One region of the Paenibacillus sp. VT-400 genome, then DNA from elsewhere that is predicted to be linked to it. Evidence: riboswitches for the same ligand, from Rfam matches in the RefSeq annotation. Region 1 holds a riboswitch; each other region holds the start of a gene.
The links. A riboswitch is a leader RNA that binds a small molecule or an ion and turns the genes downstream of it on or off. The one in region 1 is predicted to bind cyclic di-AMP.

Region 1 (3,152 bases):
GTTATCTTCGGGGTAATTATTGGATTGATCATCTGTTTGTTCCGTTTGCATGACGCTGCAATCTTGCGCTGGATCGGTACTGCTTACGTTGAAGTGATCCGTGGCACACCGATGTTGGTACAATTGATGATTATTTACTATGGTTTTTCCCTGAGCTTTGGCATTAACTTCACTGCACTTCAGGCAGGTATCATCACGCTTTCCATTAATAGTGGTGCGTATCTGGCGGAGATTTTCCGTGCAGGTATCCAAGGTGTGGATCGTGGTCAGTTGGAAGCAGCTCGCTCCCTCGGAATGGGCAGAGGCGCCGCGATGCGTTATATCATATTGCCACAGGCATTCAAAGCTGTATTACCGGCGATCGGTAATGAATTCATAACTATCATCAAAGAATCCTCCATTATCTCCGTTATCGGTATGGTGGACATTATGTATCAGGCAAGTGTGGTCAAAAACATTACGTACCAAGGCTTGAGTCCATTTTTGATTGCAGCAGCCATCTACTTTGTAATGACGTTCATTTTGTCCAAGCTGCTGGGACGACTGGAAAGGAAGTTGAGTGCAAGTGATAGACGTTAGACAATTACACAAATCTTATGGTAATAACGATGTGCTTAAGGGCATTAACGTGACGATTGGCAAAGGTGAGGTTGTTGTAGTCATCGGCCCTTCCGGTTCAGGTAAAAGTACTTTCTTACGTTGTCTGAACCTGTTGGAACAGCCTACCTCGGGTGAGATTGATTTTGAAGGCGTGTCAATCACCGATCCGAAGCACAACATTAATGCAACTCGGGAAAAAATGGGCATGGTGTTCCAGCACTTCAACCTGTTCCCACACAAAACGGTACAGCAAAACATCACGATTGCTCCGATTAAAGTGAAGAAACAATCGACTCAGGAAGCGGAAAAAATTGCTGCTGATTTGCTTAACACCGTGGGCTTGTACGATAAAAAAGATACATTCCCGAATCAGCTGTCTGGTGGACAGAAACAGCGGATCGCCATTGCTAGAGCATTGGCCATGCAGCCGCATGTGATGCTGTTTGACGAGCCTACGTCGGCACTGGACCCTGAGATGGTCGGTGAAGTGCTGGATGTCATGAAACGTCTTGCAGAAGGCGGAATGACGATGGTCATCGTAACACATGAGATGGGTTTTGCACGTGAAGTGGGAGACCGAATCCTGTTCATGGATGGCGGGGTTATTGTGGAAGAGGGAACACCTGATGAGGTTTTTGGAGCTCCAAAAAATTCACGTACACGTGATTTTCTTGCCAAAGTACTCTAAATGTTAAATGGTTGATCAAATAGCGTTACTGACTTCGAGTCGGTAATGCTATTTTTTTATGGATAATAATCACGTGTGGATTCGGAAAAGTAACTTTTCTGTTACCAAATATAAAGAAGTCGGTTCGCCAACTTTTCTGAATTATCCAGTATTCTTACAGTTGATGACATGCTAAAAACCATTTGGTAAGAATTACTACAAGTTCAGGTTACAAAATTGTGATATATTGATCTCTGCCGAAACTTCCGGACAGGGAGTGCGGGGGATGTAACGATGCAGATTGTGCAGGGGGAAGATCTACAGCACACTGCTTGGGGTGAATTGGGTACATAACGTTTCAAATGTAACGAATAACCTATAGGGTGGGCTCCTCATCCGAATCCGACAACTAACTTCGCAGGCACAATGAGGGAGGAAGACCATGATTAACAAGAAACGTATAGCCAAAACAGCAATAGCATTAATGACAACAGCAATGCTCATTCAAGCCGTTCCGGCTCACGCCGATTCAGTTCATGTGGCCAAAGAAGGGGATACCTTCTACACCTTATCAAAACAATATGGAGTAGCACTCAACACGTTGGTTAAAGCAAACAACGACATTTCGGCTTACAACATTTATGGTGGTTTGAAAATTACGATTCCCGGTAAGGCAAACAATGTAGCAGCCGCTGCGGCAACGGAGAGCAAGACCCAAGCGAAGACTGTTACTACAGCGAGCTTGGACGTTAACGCAGATAACAAAGTGGTTCAAGCCTGGGGTAAGACATTCGATTACAGCAAAGCCGTTAACGTGAAAGCAACGGCATACTCTGCAGATCCGTCTGAAAATGGAGGATGGGGTGCAGTCGATTATTTCGGAAATGACCTTGAACTGGGCACGATTGCAGTTGATCCAAGTGTAATTCCACTTGGAACTAAAGTACTGGTAACTGGTCACAGCCATCCAGGATTGCCAAAACAAGCTTTTGTAGCCACAGCACGTGATGTGGGCGGTGCAATCAAGGGTCACCGGATTGATATCTTTATCCCGGGTAGCAAACAGTCTGTAAGCTCATTTGGTTTTCAGGATATCGAGCTGTACATTCTGAAGTAGAGAGAAAATAACATTTAAAATGAATTCAAACAGGGTGTCTGCCAGTCGCTAATTCGCGATTGAACAGCACCCTTTTAATATTCTCATTATTTGTTATCACGGTCGTCCTAATCTTTGGCCTTTGGCAATCCCAACATTTCGTCCAAGGTGACCAGTTCATATCCCCGATTACGTAGTTCCTCAACAATTTCAGGCAAAGCCTCAATCGTGCCGTTCAGGTTTGACCCTACACCGCCTCCAGCATGTTGCAGAACGATGGAGCCAGGTTTCACGGCAGACAGGATGTTATCTTTCACCTGTTCCTTTGAAAGGCCTTTCCAGTCCAGGGAGTCTACGTTCCAGTTCACAATGCTATAGTGTTGTTTGGCAGCCCATCTCAGCTGTTCTTCATTAATGTCTCCATAAGGCGGCCGAATCATCTTGGGCGTATATCCTGCCAAACGTCGAATAATATCCCCGGTATGTAAAATTTGTTTGCGAAAGGCATTCATCGACAGCTTACTGAATTCAGGATGATTGTAGCTGTGATTACCAACCATATGCCCTTCCTTAACGATGCGTTTCACCAGATCCGGATGTTTCTCAGCACGACTACCCACGATAAAGAATGTAGCTCTGACATTGTATTTCTTCAATACATCCAGCACTTGTGGAGTAAATCGTGGATCAGGTACATCATCAAAAGTCAGTGCAACCTTCTTGGTTGAAGGACCATTGGTTTTGAACGTATCGGCATATTTTTGACGTAATTGTCCCAATGTCAGTTGT
Region 2 (3,152 bases), 2.4 Mb from region 1:
GATCGTTATGGAAGGTTTCCTGAACATTCGAATTCCGGCATGGCTACGCAGACTGGTCACACGTCTGATCGCCATCATCCCGGCGGTAATTGTCACAGCGATTGCAGGAGAACATGGCACAGAAGAACTACTCATTTTGAGCCAGGTCGTGCTGTCACTTCAATTGCCCTTTGCTGTAATTCCCCTGGTGATGTTCACAAGTGATAAAAAAAGTATGGGTGCATTCGCCAACAAATTGTGGCTCAAAATCATCTCATGGGTCATTACAGCTATTATCGTTATGCTAAATGTATATCTGATCATTCAGACGATCCGCTTGTTCTAATCTCATTCTAATCGACTAAATACTAAAAAGGCTGATCAACTCCGGTATGCTATACCCAAGTTGATCAGCCTTTATTGTTGCAATCCAATAAACAACCATCTGAATCTAATCCTGATTTGGTATCAGTAACGGCAAGAGTTGATCCAATGAATCAACAGTCCAATCCGCACGTTTGTCATCCGATAGTTCTGGCTGGAATCTTCCGTAACCCTGCATAATTCGAATCGTACGCATGCCCAGCTTCCGAGCAGGTATAATGTCGTTATCGATCCGATCGCCGATCATGACGGCTTCCTCCGGTTCACAACCGGCCTGCTTCAAGGCCACAGCGTATAACTCAGGGTCTGGCTTGGACACTCCTTCTTCAGCCGAACATGCCAGAACATCAACATACTTCCGCAAGCCGTAACTCTCCAGTCTCTCTTCCGTTCCAGGACTCTGATTGGCAATAATGCCAATGCGATAATGCCGTGACAACTGCTGAAGAACGGAATCTGCTGAAGGAAAAGGACGTTCAAGATCTTTTTGAAACTTCAGCTTGTCCTGAATCTGTTTTTGATGTCCCTCGTCTTTAACAAATGTGCGAATTGCCACTCTCATAGGCCATTGCTCATATTTTCGGTAACAGTTCGCGAACAGTTCTCTTACCGCCTCAATCTTCACCGGATATCTCAATGCACAGGCTTCGCGGACGAACTGTCCGATAATATCATCAACCGGCTCCCATTCATCCACCAGCGTATCTCCAACATCAAAAAACAACCATTTCAATCCACCTACATCCGGCACTCCAATTCCTCCTTGTAAGCATAAAAAAGAAGACTCACCATCATGCATGAGTCTCCTCAAACTTCCGTTTATCGATGAATCAATTTCATAATACCTTGAGTGAATTCTGAAATTGATTCTAATACATTCAATTATAACAGGCACCTTACACCTGAGCAATCACAAGCTATGGCATTAACCATTGAGGAGAAAGCCAACTTCCCCATTGAGCGAATATACAATCCGGTCTGCGCCCATGCCCCGATAGATGCCCTTAGGATGACTCTGCTCCGTAATGACGCACAGGGATTTCGATGTCCATGAACGGCAGATCTGTAAATAACGACAGGTCAGATTCAGGCTGTTCTCGAAAATAAACACGTTGCCTACGCTGCCCTGCGGCAAAAACCATTTTTGAGCTGCAGCCGTATTCATGCGAATGACATGTTCTACTCCGATTCTACGGAGTCTTCGCTCTTCCCCTGCACTGTTGGTTAGAACGGCAAACGGCATTTTTTTGTACATCAGCAATTTGATAAATTTGCGTCCTGCTTCATTTGGAGCAGTCACTAAGATCATCTCAGTATCCATCATTCGTTCCTCCCTTGGCGTGAAAAGACAACAAAAAAGAAGCGTGGGGGACCAAGGCCTCCCGAACGCTTCTTAAATAACCCATGGCGAAAACACCATGAACCAGCGTACGGCTTGTTGCCTCTCCCTTTAACGCTTACGAGGTTAGCTGACGGATTCGGGCGCGAGAGTCGCCCTATTTCCGGCTGTCACCGGAAAATTCACCCCATGAATGCCCACTGTCCTGGACAGCGCATTCCGTTGGTTCCCCCGTTTCCCATTCATTAATGAATGGAAACTCAGCGATTAAAACATCGTTCGTATATCTTAAGGTAAGATCGAGCGATATTATCGTTTGTTTCGTTTTTCAAGTACAATTTAGTTTAAATTGAAATTACGTTATGAATCATACACCCCCGCCATGACGGTGTAAAGTCCTTACAGATCACCGAATCGGCAGATTTTTGCCAATACTCGTTCATAATAACGCTTACAATAAGGTTATACTCTATCCATCTCTTCAAGGCTATCTAATTCTCACTCTGACGAAAATCCCTTCGTAATTCATTCACGTATTCAGCACAACTGGCCTGTTTTGATTCTTTTAACACCATATTAGTTTTGCAATATTTAATTGCAACCAATATAATAGAAGATATAAGAGTAAATAAATGGAGGCGATTTAGATGACAGTCTACGATTACAAAGTGAATACCCTTCGCGGTCAAGAAGTTGAAATGTCCGACTACCGTGACAAAGTGCTCCTGATTGTGAATACGGCAAGCTCATGCGGCCTTACCCCTCAATTCAAAGGTCTGCAAGAATTGCAAGACAAGTTTCAAGATGCTCCATTTGAAGTTCTTGGTTTCCCAAGCAACCAGTTTGCACAGGAAAAAGGATCTTCCGACGATATTGCCGAGTTCTGTCAGATGAATTATGGCGTGAGCTTCCCCATGTTTGAGAAAATTGATGTGAACGGCTCAAGCGCTCACCCTCTTTTCCAACACCTGAGCACAGAAGCTCCTGGCCTGCTCGGCTCCAAAGCAATCAAATGGAATTTCACCAAATTCCTCGTGGATCAGAACGGACAGGTCATTAAACGTTATGCTCCCAAAACAACACCGGACAAGATTGAAGAAGATATCAAGAATTTGCTGCAAAAATAATACACAGGCCACCCGTAGCCGGAAGGTAGAGCAACATTCCTCCGGTAATGGATGGCCTTTTTTCAACCCAGATGTCATACTGTTCGAAAAAGACAAAAAAAAGAAGCTTCCCATTAATGGAAAGCTTCTTTTTAATCGTTCATATGATGCGGTCGAGAGGACTCGAACCTCCACGGGCATACGCCCACTACCCCCTCAAGATAGCGTGTCTGCCATTCCACCACGACCGCATGTCGTAAATAATCGGCAACAGAATTGATTATACCGGGTTCAGAACTAAAAGTAAAGTATTTTTTAATACTTCTTTTTCAGCTAGGCATTTT
Region 3 (3,152 bases), on a different contig from region 1:
TCATTCATGCAACTATTTTATAGCATTCCCATTTCAAAGTAAAACGATTTTAGTTCGCTTCCGGCTTCACCGGACCGATCACGTAGACCGTCTTGCCTTTCTTACGTCCAAAATTCAGGGCATGCTTCACACTGTCATAATACACATCAATTTTGTTGCCTTTAATGGCACCGCCTGTATCTTCCGCACGACGGAATCCCAGACCTTCGATATATACCCACCAGCCAATTGGAATGACTTTGGGATCAACCGCAATGGTGCGCCCTTCCGTTACACGAGTACCGGAAGCTGTTTTAGTTCCAATGCCAGGCTCTTCGGAAGAGTAGGCAGTCATGGATACATTTTTAAGTACTTTGGAGTATTTAAAAGAAGTCCCGGATACGGTAATCACTTTGCTGCCCGAGGCAGATGTTTTCTTCGAGTTCGTTGTTGTAGCCTTTTTGGTTGTTGACGTTTGAGCCGATACGGTCTGAATCTCAGGTTCTTTCACGACCGGTTTTGCTTTGGTGCCGACAGCGATCACTTTATCTACACGATTATTCGCGACAGATTTGCCGACCATTTTTTTGGAGACCAATTCTCCATCCTGAAATACCTTTTCGATATGCTGCACAATTGTGCCTTCTTTGCCGTTCACAACGACACGGTTATCCCCTTTGTACAAGCTAGGGTCAGCCGTTTTAATGACTTTGTAAGCGATCGGTTGCTCTACGTCCACTGTACGCTTTGTTACGCGCACTACACGGATCTTCATCTCCGGTTTGATCGCAGTTCCAAGCGCCGGATACACTTTATCATTACTTTCAACTTGAATACCTGATTTTTGAATTGCATCTTCTACCGATGAATCGGTTGTATACAGAGTCTTGGTGTCTCCGTCTGCCGTAATGTTAACTGGAACGGCCCGCTCAATAACGATTCGGTCTCCATCTGTTAACGCCCCATTCATGGACATGGATACCTTATCGTGAGGGCTGACTGTGATCGACTGCTCCTCCAGCATTTCCTGAAGCATTCCTGTACGAGTCTCTACCACCTGAGCTTTGCCATCAATAACCAGTGAAATTTGTTTCCCGGCCTGACCGTAAACGACTAACAAGATCATGATTGTAAGCGCAATTGAGAAAATCGCGATCAATGCCATTTGACGCATGTTCTCATGCTTCCACCGCAACGCGAAAGACTTACTGGATGATCGTGACTCATGGGTCTCTTCTGGTTGGAATGTGCCCACTTCTCCGTCCTCCTTCATAGCCTCGCCGTCTAAAGTAATGCATGATGTCTTTGACGTGACTATACCAAATTTTCTACAGAACACAGATTGGACCAACATAATCCGGTTCTGCACCATGAATCAATCTTCGCAACATGATGTCATCCTCCTGAATACCTACCGTATGATGACAATATTTCTTTTATTCAAAAACAAAAAAGCCAAAGAAAGAGTGTAAGAGGAACTCTTTCGTGGCTTCCGAATGATTTTGAATATCGGAAATTCATGCACGAGGTTGCCTCTCTTTTTCCGCTTGCGAGGTTAGCTGTCGGGTTCGGGCGAAAGAGAGCCGCCCTATCTTGGGTCACCCGCTCATGGCGGACGCCCTTGAATTCACCCCGAGACCCAAAGAAGAAATCAAATACGGCTTCGCAGTTCCCTTCGCTGCTTTTGGGTCAGCGAACGTTGCGCATCGGCCAAATACACCGATGTTTAAGCCCTATTGGTTCCCCCGCTCTCCGATAACGGAGACTCAGCGAGACTGATTCATGAAAGTAATGTTGTTTCATCGGAAAGTGTCCCTTTGTTCATCCCCCGAACATCTGTCCAATTTTCCGCACAACAATTCACTGAAAAGATGATATCCTGTTTTGATGCATGTTGTAAAGCGTTGATCAAGTACGTTTTTCTGAATATTTGGTTAAAATATTGTAATATTCTTGATTTATTTGGATCAAAGGGCAAATTACCTCCGCTTACCTGCCTTTTTCACCTCATTTGCTCGTTTTTTTAACGAATCCCAAATCGTTCCATGGCATTTTTGGTTGTTATTGCAGCAATTTCCTCCACCGAAATGCCTTTAATTTCCGCAGCTGCCTCTGCAACCAGACGTACATGCGCTGTCTCATTTCGCTTCCCACGATAAGGGTGCGGTGTCAAATATGGAGCATCTGTTTCAATGAAAAACCGGTCCATAGGAACCTTCTCCAGCACCTCTTTGGGTTGCTTTGCATTTTTGAATGTGATCGGTCCTCCGAAGGAGAGATGGAAGCCCATATCGAGGCAACTTTTTGCTGTTTCCCAGCTGCCCGAGAACGAGTGCATCACACCACCAACTTCGCCCGCCTTCTCTTCACGCAAAATTCTTATGATATCCTCATGTGCATCCCGATTATGGATGACAATTGGCATGTTCACTTCACGCGCCAAAGCAATTTGTTGTCGTAATACGCGATGCTGTATTTCTTTTGGTGAAGTATCCCAGTGATAATCCAATCCAATCTCACCGATCGCAACCACTTTTTCATGCTTGCATAAAGATGCAATCCACTCCAAATCGCCCTCCTGCATTGTGATCGCATCTACGGGATGCCACCCTACAGCTGCATATATAAAGTCATATGTTTCGGCGAGTTTCATTGTGGTTGGAATCGTCTCCCGGTTAAAGCCAATGTTGATCATGCGACCAACTCCTGCATCCACAGCACGCTGAATCATGTCCTCGCGGTCCTCGTCGAATTGTGGTGCATCCAGATGTGTATGTGTGTCGAACAGCATCATGTCTGTATCTCCCTTCATGTCGAAATAACGACTATCTTCTTTTTCAAAATCCAATTTGTAAAATTCAATAATTCAATGACTCATACATAAAACATTTTGGGTATCTGTGTATTACATCATTACGTTTGTTTCTTCACAACTACAATATATAGAAGATATACGGATATTCTGATCTATATATTGTTGATTTTGCTCATTCTGCCTACTTGCATTTACAAAATTATGTCGATCTACATATACTCCCCATTAAAGCAGATTACTGTATCATGAAAAATAGCTCTTTTAGAAAGTGTTTTGATATCGAAATTCTTCATCGGATTATACCCACATGATTACAAGAAATAGGGGCGTATATGTGACGGTAATTCGTGAATAATCG
Region 4 (3,152 bases), on a different contig from region 1:
CAAGGGGCAAATTTGGTTGTTTTGCAATGGATTCTAACCGCGAGGCCCTTCATAAACCATACAGTGAAAGGGCTTCAAGCCGCTTGGGGTCTGTCGTTCGTATGTATCCTGGGTGACAAATCCACTCTTTAGATAAACTTGAATGGCACGAGCATTCCAAGTGAGTACTTCCAGATCAATCTCATTCGTGGGATTTCGGCGAATAGCTTCCTGTACAATGGCAGTGACAAAAGCTGTCCCTTGACCCTGACCACACAGCTCTGGATGCATGCCAAGGCCAATCCGGGTTACCCCTTGAAGTGGGAAGTATTGAGCAAACCCACATATACGATCGTTCTGATCCAGGACGATCGCATATTGCTCCTGCCGCAGCTGTGCATCTCCGAATTCCACTTCCAGAGCCTTCATCTGCTCCCAGGGGAGCCAGCTGTAGATATTGTAAGGCGGATCATACTGCCAGCTGCAGATAAGCTCCGCATGTTCTTCTCGCATGGGTACAACGTGAAACGTCACAGGGGTTTCCTTCATACACCTGCATGCTCCTTTCCTTGAAACAGAACTCTTTGTCCACTCTACAAAAGTGATGTTCATTTAGCAAGTCTTCCTTCCCAAGAAAAAAAAATGAAACAAAAGTTCCGGTAATTTCGTTTATATTATAACGGGATGGGTAAAAACATCATAAGGGCACGGACGAACGAACGCAAAATGAACCTGTTGATGTCGCAGGATATAACCCGAGTATAACTTGCAACATGAATAAGGATTGAAGCACAAAAAAACCGCCGGATACATTCCTGCGGAGAATGTACCGGGCGGTTCTGTTATGCTTCTTGCTTCGTTCCAGTATGTTTAATGGTTACAGCATCATGTTGCTCAGCTTGTCCCTAGTCAAGGGCCAGTGATTCATATGCGTCCGTGCTCATAATCCGTTTTGCGCCAACATAACGATTGGCCCAATAGTTTTCACTCAATGCACTGATCGTAACGCCTTTGGAAGAAGAGGAGTGTGCGAACTTTCCATCCCCTACAAAGATTCCTACATGGGATACGCCTTTACCTGTTGTATTAAAGAACACCAGATCGCCAGCTCTCATCTCCATGCGGGATACGGAATCGCCCATGTCGAATTGGGAACTGGATTGGCGTGCCAAATCAATACCCAACTTGTCGAATACATACCGTGTAAATCCGGAGCAGTCAAAGCCGTTAAGCGTTGTTCCCCCACTTTTGTATGTAGTTCCCATTGCTGAATCAATTACTGTGTCCATCTTTGAATCTGCGAATGCGCTACCTGCACCAAGCGATAAAGCGAATGTGATGCTAAGTACAGCTGCGGTTAATTTCTTCTTGAACAAGAGATATTCCCCTTCCAATGCCTGCGAGGTTAGCTTAAGGATTCGGTTGAAGGTCCCCTATGATCCCTCTGTAGCAAGATCAATTCACCCATAACTGGTTCCCCCGCTTCCCAGGTGCCAGGAATTTGGCTATGCTAGTTATGCACCTGCGAAATCAAGAAATGACGATTTAATTTTAAGTAGTTACAAATATGAATGTAAAGATTACAAAGTTGTTACTAAAAACTCACTGCGATTATTGTAACAGAGGAGTACGGCTTTGGCAACGTTTAGCAACAAATTTAGCAAAAAAAACCTCGACCTTTGACGGGGAAAGGTTGAGGTTTGCCTATTTATAAGTACATATTAGGCCATGAGTTTAACATGTGATGGTAACAATTTTTAAACTATCTGCTCTCACCTTTGGATATTTTGGACTGCCATAATCGGAAATGGCTGCATATTTTCCACAGACTCAATAGACATCTGGCAAGTGGATACGTCTGTTGTAGTATAAGTCCGGTCAGTCCCGTTAATAACCATGAGGCTGTAGTGAATGCCCCAAAGACGAGCAGGTGTACTCCACCCAGTAGAAGTGCAATGCCGATTACAGCGATGAGATGACGCAGTGCAATCCAGAGTGCTTTGAGGGTACCGTGAGCCCCGCCTTCTCCTTCTGGTGCCGAAACACCGAACTGCATATAGAGTATGACATGGTGGATGATCCAACCATATACAATCCAGGCAGCAACATAAGGTATACCAGGCAAAAGTAATTGAAGGGAATGAAATCCGTCCATGAGAATCGAGTAGAGCTTCGGTATGAGCCAGTAGGCGGGCAGAAGCATCAATAATGTACGTATGGTGTGGAGCAGCAGCATCGGTTTCCACAGATTTTTGATTCCGCGGACAAAGGGGATGCGCTCTTCTGTAGAATTAAAGTGCTGAAGTGAGTAGAGCAGTCCTGCCTGAATGAGGGGGCTGATCAACATGCGAACCAGCAGCATGCCCCCGAGAATCCATAGATAACGAAGAACCTCCGGATGGGTAGACAGGTTAAGTTGACTTTCCATTTTGAACAAAAGTGTACTCAGCTCACCGGCATCAGCATCTGGATAGCGAAGGAGTAGTGGGATGACCGCCGATTGTACCATTCGATAGAAGAAATATCCCCAAATGAGTTGATAAAGAAATAAGAGTGCGGCAATGAACATATGCTGACGGACGAGAAACCAGCCTTCACGTATTTTCGCTTTCACCGTTTCCACCTCACCATGACAGACCTCCGAATATGGCTTCTAATAGTTTGGTTACACTCATGCTCCAGCGGGACTTCGTCTGCTCATCCAGTCCGGATTTCAGGAAATTGTTCATATGGCGGTTCTCCAGCACGATCGAGTACAGGGGATCGGTCATGGCCCAGGATACGGGGGATGTGTGAGTTAATTTATACGTGATGCGATCTTCTTTGCCATTCCATTGCTTGGTGAGGATATGCCCGTCTTCAAAGGCAATGCGAACAGGAACGGCGTTGTAATCACTCCCTTTTTTTGCGATCGTCACGGATGACTCGTACAATGTTTGACCGTCTTTCTGTACGGGCGTAACACGAATCTTCTCTACAGCAAAGTCAGCCATCCCGTTACTATAGACGTATTGATCAAAATAATCAGACCAGGAAGTGCGGGTCACTTGTTCCACAACGTTTTGAAAATCAGCCGAAGTGGGATGTTTGAAGCGGTATTTCTTCACATAGGTAGAGAGAATGCGTTCCATCTTTTTGGCACCGACTTGATGTTCGATACCAAGTAATACAAG

Region 2: it holds a riboswitch for cyclic di-AMP, as region 1 does, so the genes downstream of both, EL84_RS13435 (hypothetical protein) here and EL84_RS23820 (3D domain-containing protein) in region 1, are expected to answer to the same signal.
Region 3: it holds a riboswitch for cyclic di-AMP, as region 1 does, so the genes downstream of both, EL84_RS30270 (3D domain-containing protein) here and EL84_RS23820 (3D domain-containing protein) in region 1, are expected to answer to the same signal.
Region 4: it holds a riboswitch for cyclic di-AMP, as region 1 does, so the genes downstream of both, EL84_RS06505 (C40 family peptidase) here and EL84_RS23820 (3D domain-containing protein) in region 1, are expected to answer to the same signal.

What each region holds. Positions count from the first base shown of each region.
Region 1 is NZ_LELF01000067.1:3,000,079-3,003,230, reverse strand. It holds gene EL84_RS23830 (ABC transporter substrate-binding protein/permease) at 1-579, shown strand, start outside; gene EL84_RS23825 (amino acid ABC transporter ATP-binding protein) at 566-1,288, shown strand; cyclic di-AMP (ydaO/yuaA leader) riboswitch at 1,513-1,707, shown strand; gene EL84_RS23820 (3D domain-containing protein) at 1,710-2,384, shown strand; gene EL84_RS23815 (polysaccharide deacetylase family protein) at 2,492-3,152, opposite strand, start outside.
Region 2 is NZ_LELF01000067.1:627,737-630,888, reverse strand. It holds gene EL84_RS13445 (Nramp family divalent metal transporter) at 1-325, shown strand, start outside; gene EL84_RS13440 (HAD family hydrolase) at 431-1,114, opposite strand; gene EL84_RS13435 (hypothetical protein) at 1,289-1,687, opposite strand; cyclic di-AMP (ydaO/yuaA leader) riboswitch at 1,803-1,978, opposite strand; gene EL84_RS13430 (glutathione peroxidase) at 2,350-2,829, shown strand; tRNA gene EL84_RS13425 (tRNA-Leu) at 2,977-3,059, opposite strand.
Region 3 is NZ_LELF01000069.1:51,432-54,583, forward strand. It holds gene EL84_RS30270 (3D domain-containing protein) at 50-1,234, opposite strand; cyclic di-AMP (ydaO/yuaA leader) riboswitch at 1,508-1,761, opposite strand; gene EL84_RS30275 (TatD family hydrolase) at 2,003-2,773, opposite strand; gene EL84_RS30280 (HD domain-containing protein) at 3,106-3,152, opposite strand, start outside.
Region 4 is NZ_LELF01000050.1:28,667-31,818, reverse strand. It holds gene EL84_RS06510 (GNAT family N-acetyltransferase) at 34-528, opposite strand; gene EL84_RS06505 (C40 family peptidase) at 885-1,355, opposite strand; cyclic di-AMP (ydaO/yuaA leader) riboswitch at 1,359-1,496, opposite strand; gene EL84_RS06500 (hypothetical protein) at 1,742-2,593, opposite strand; gene EL84_RS06495 (M1 family metallopeptidase) at 2,604-3,152, opposite strand, start outside.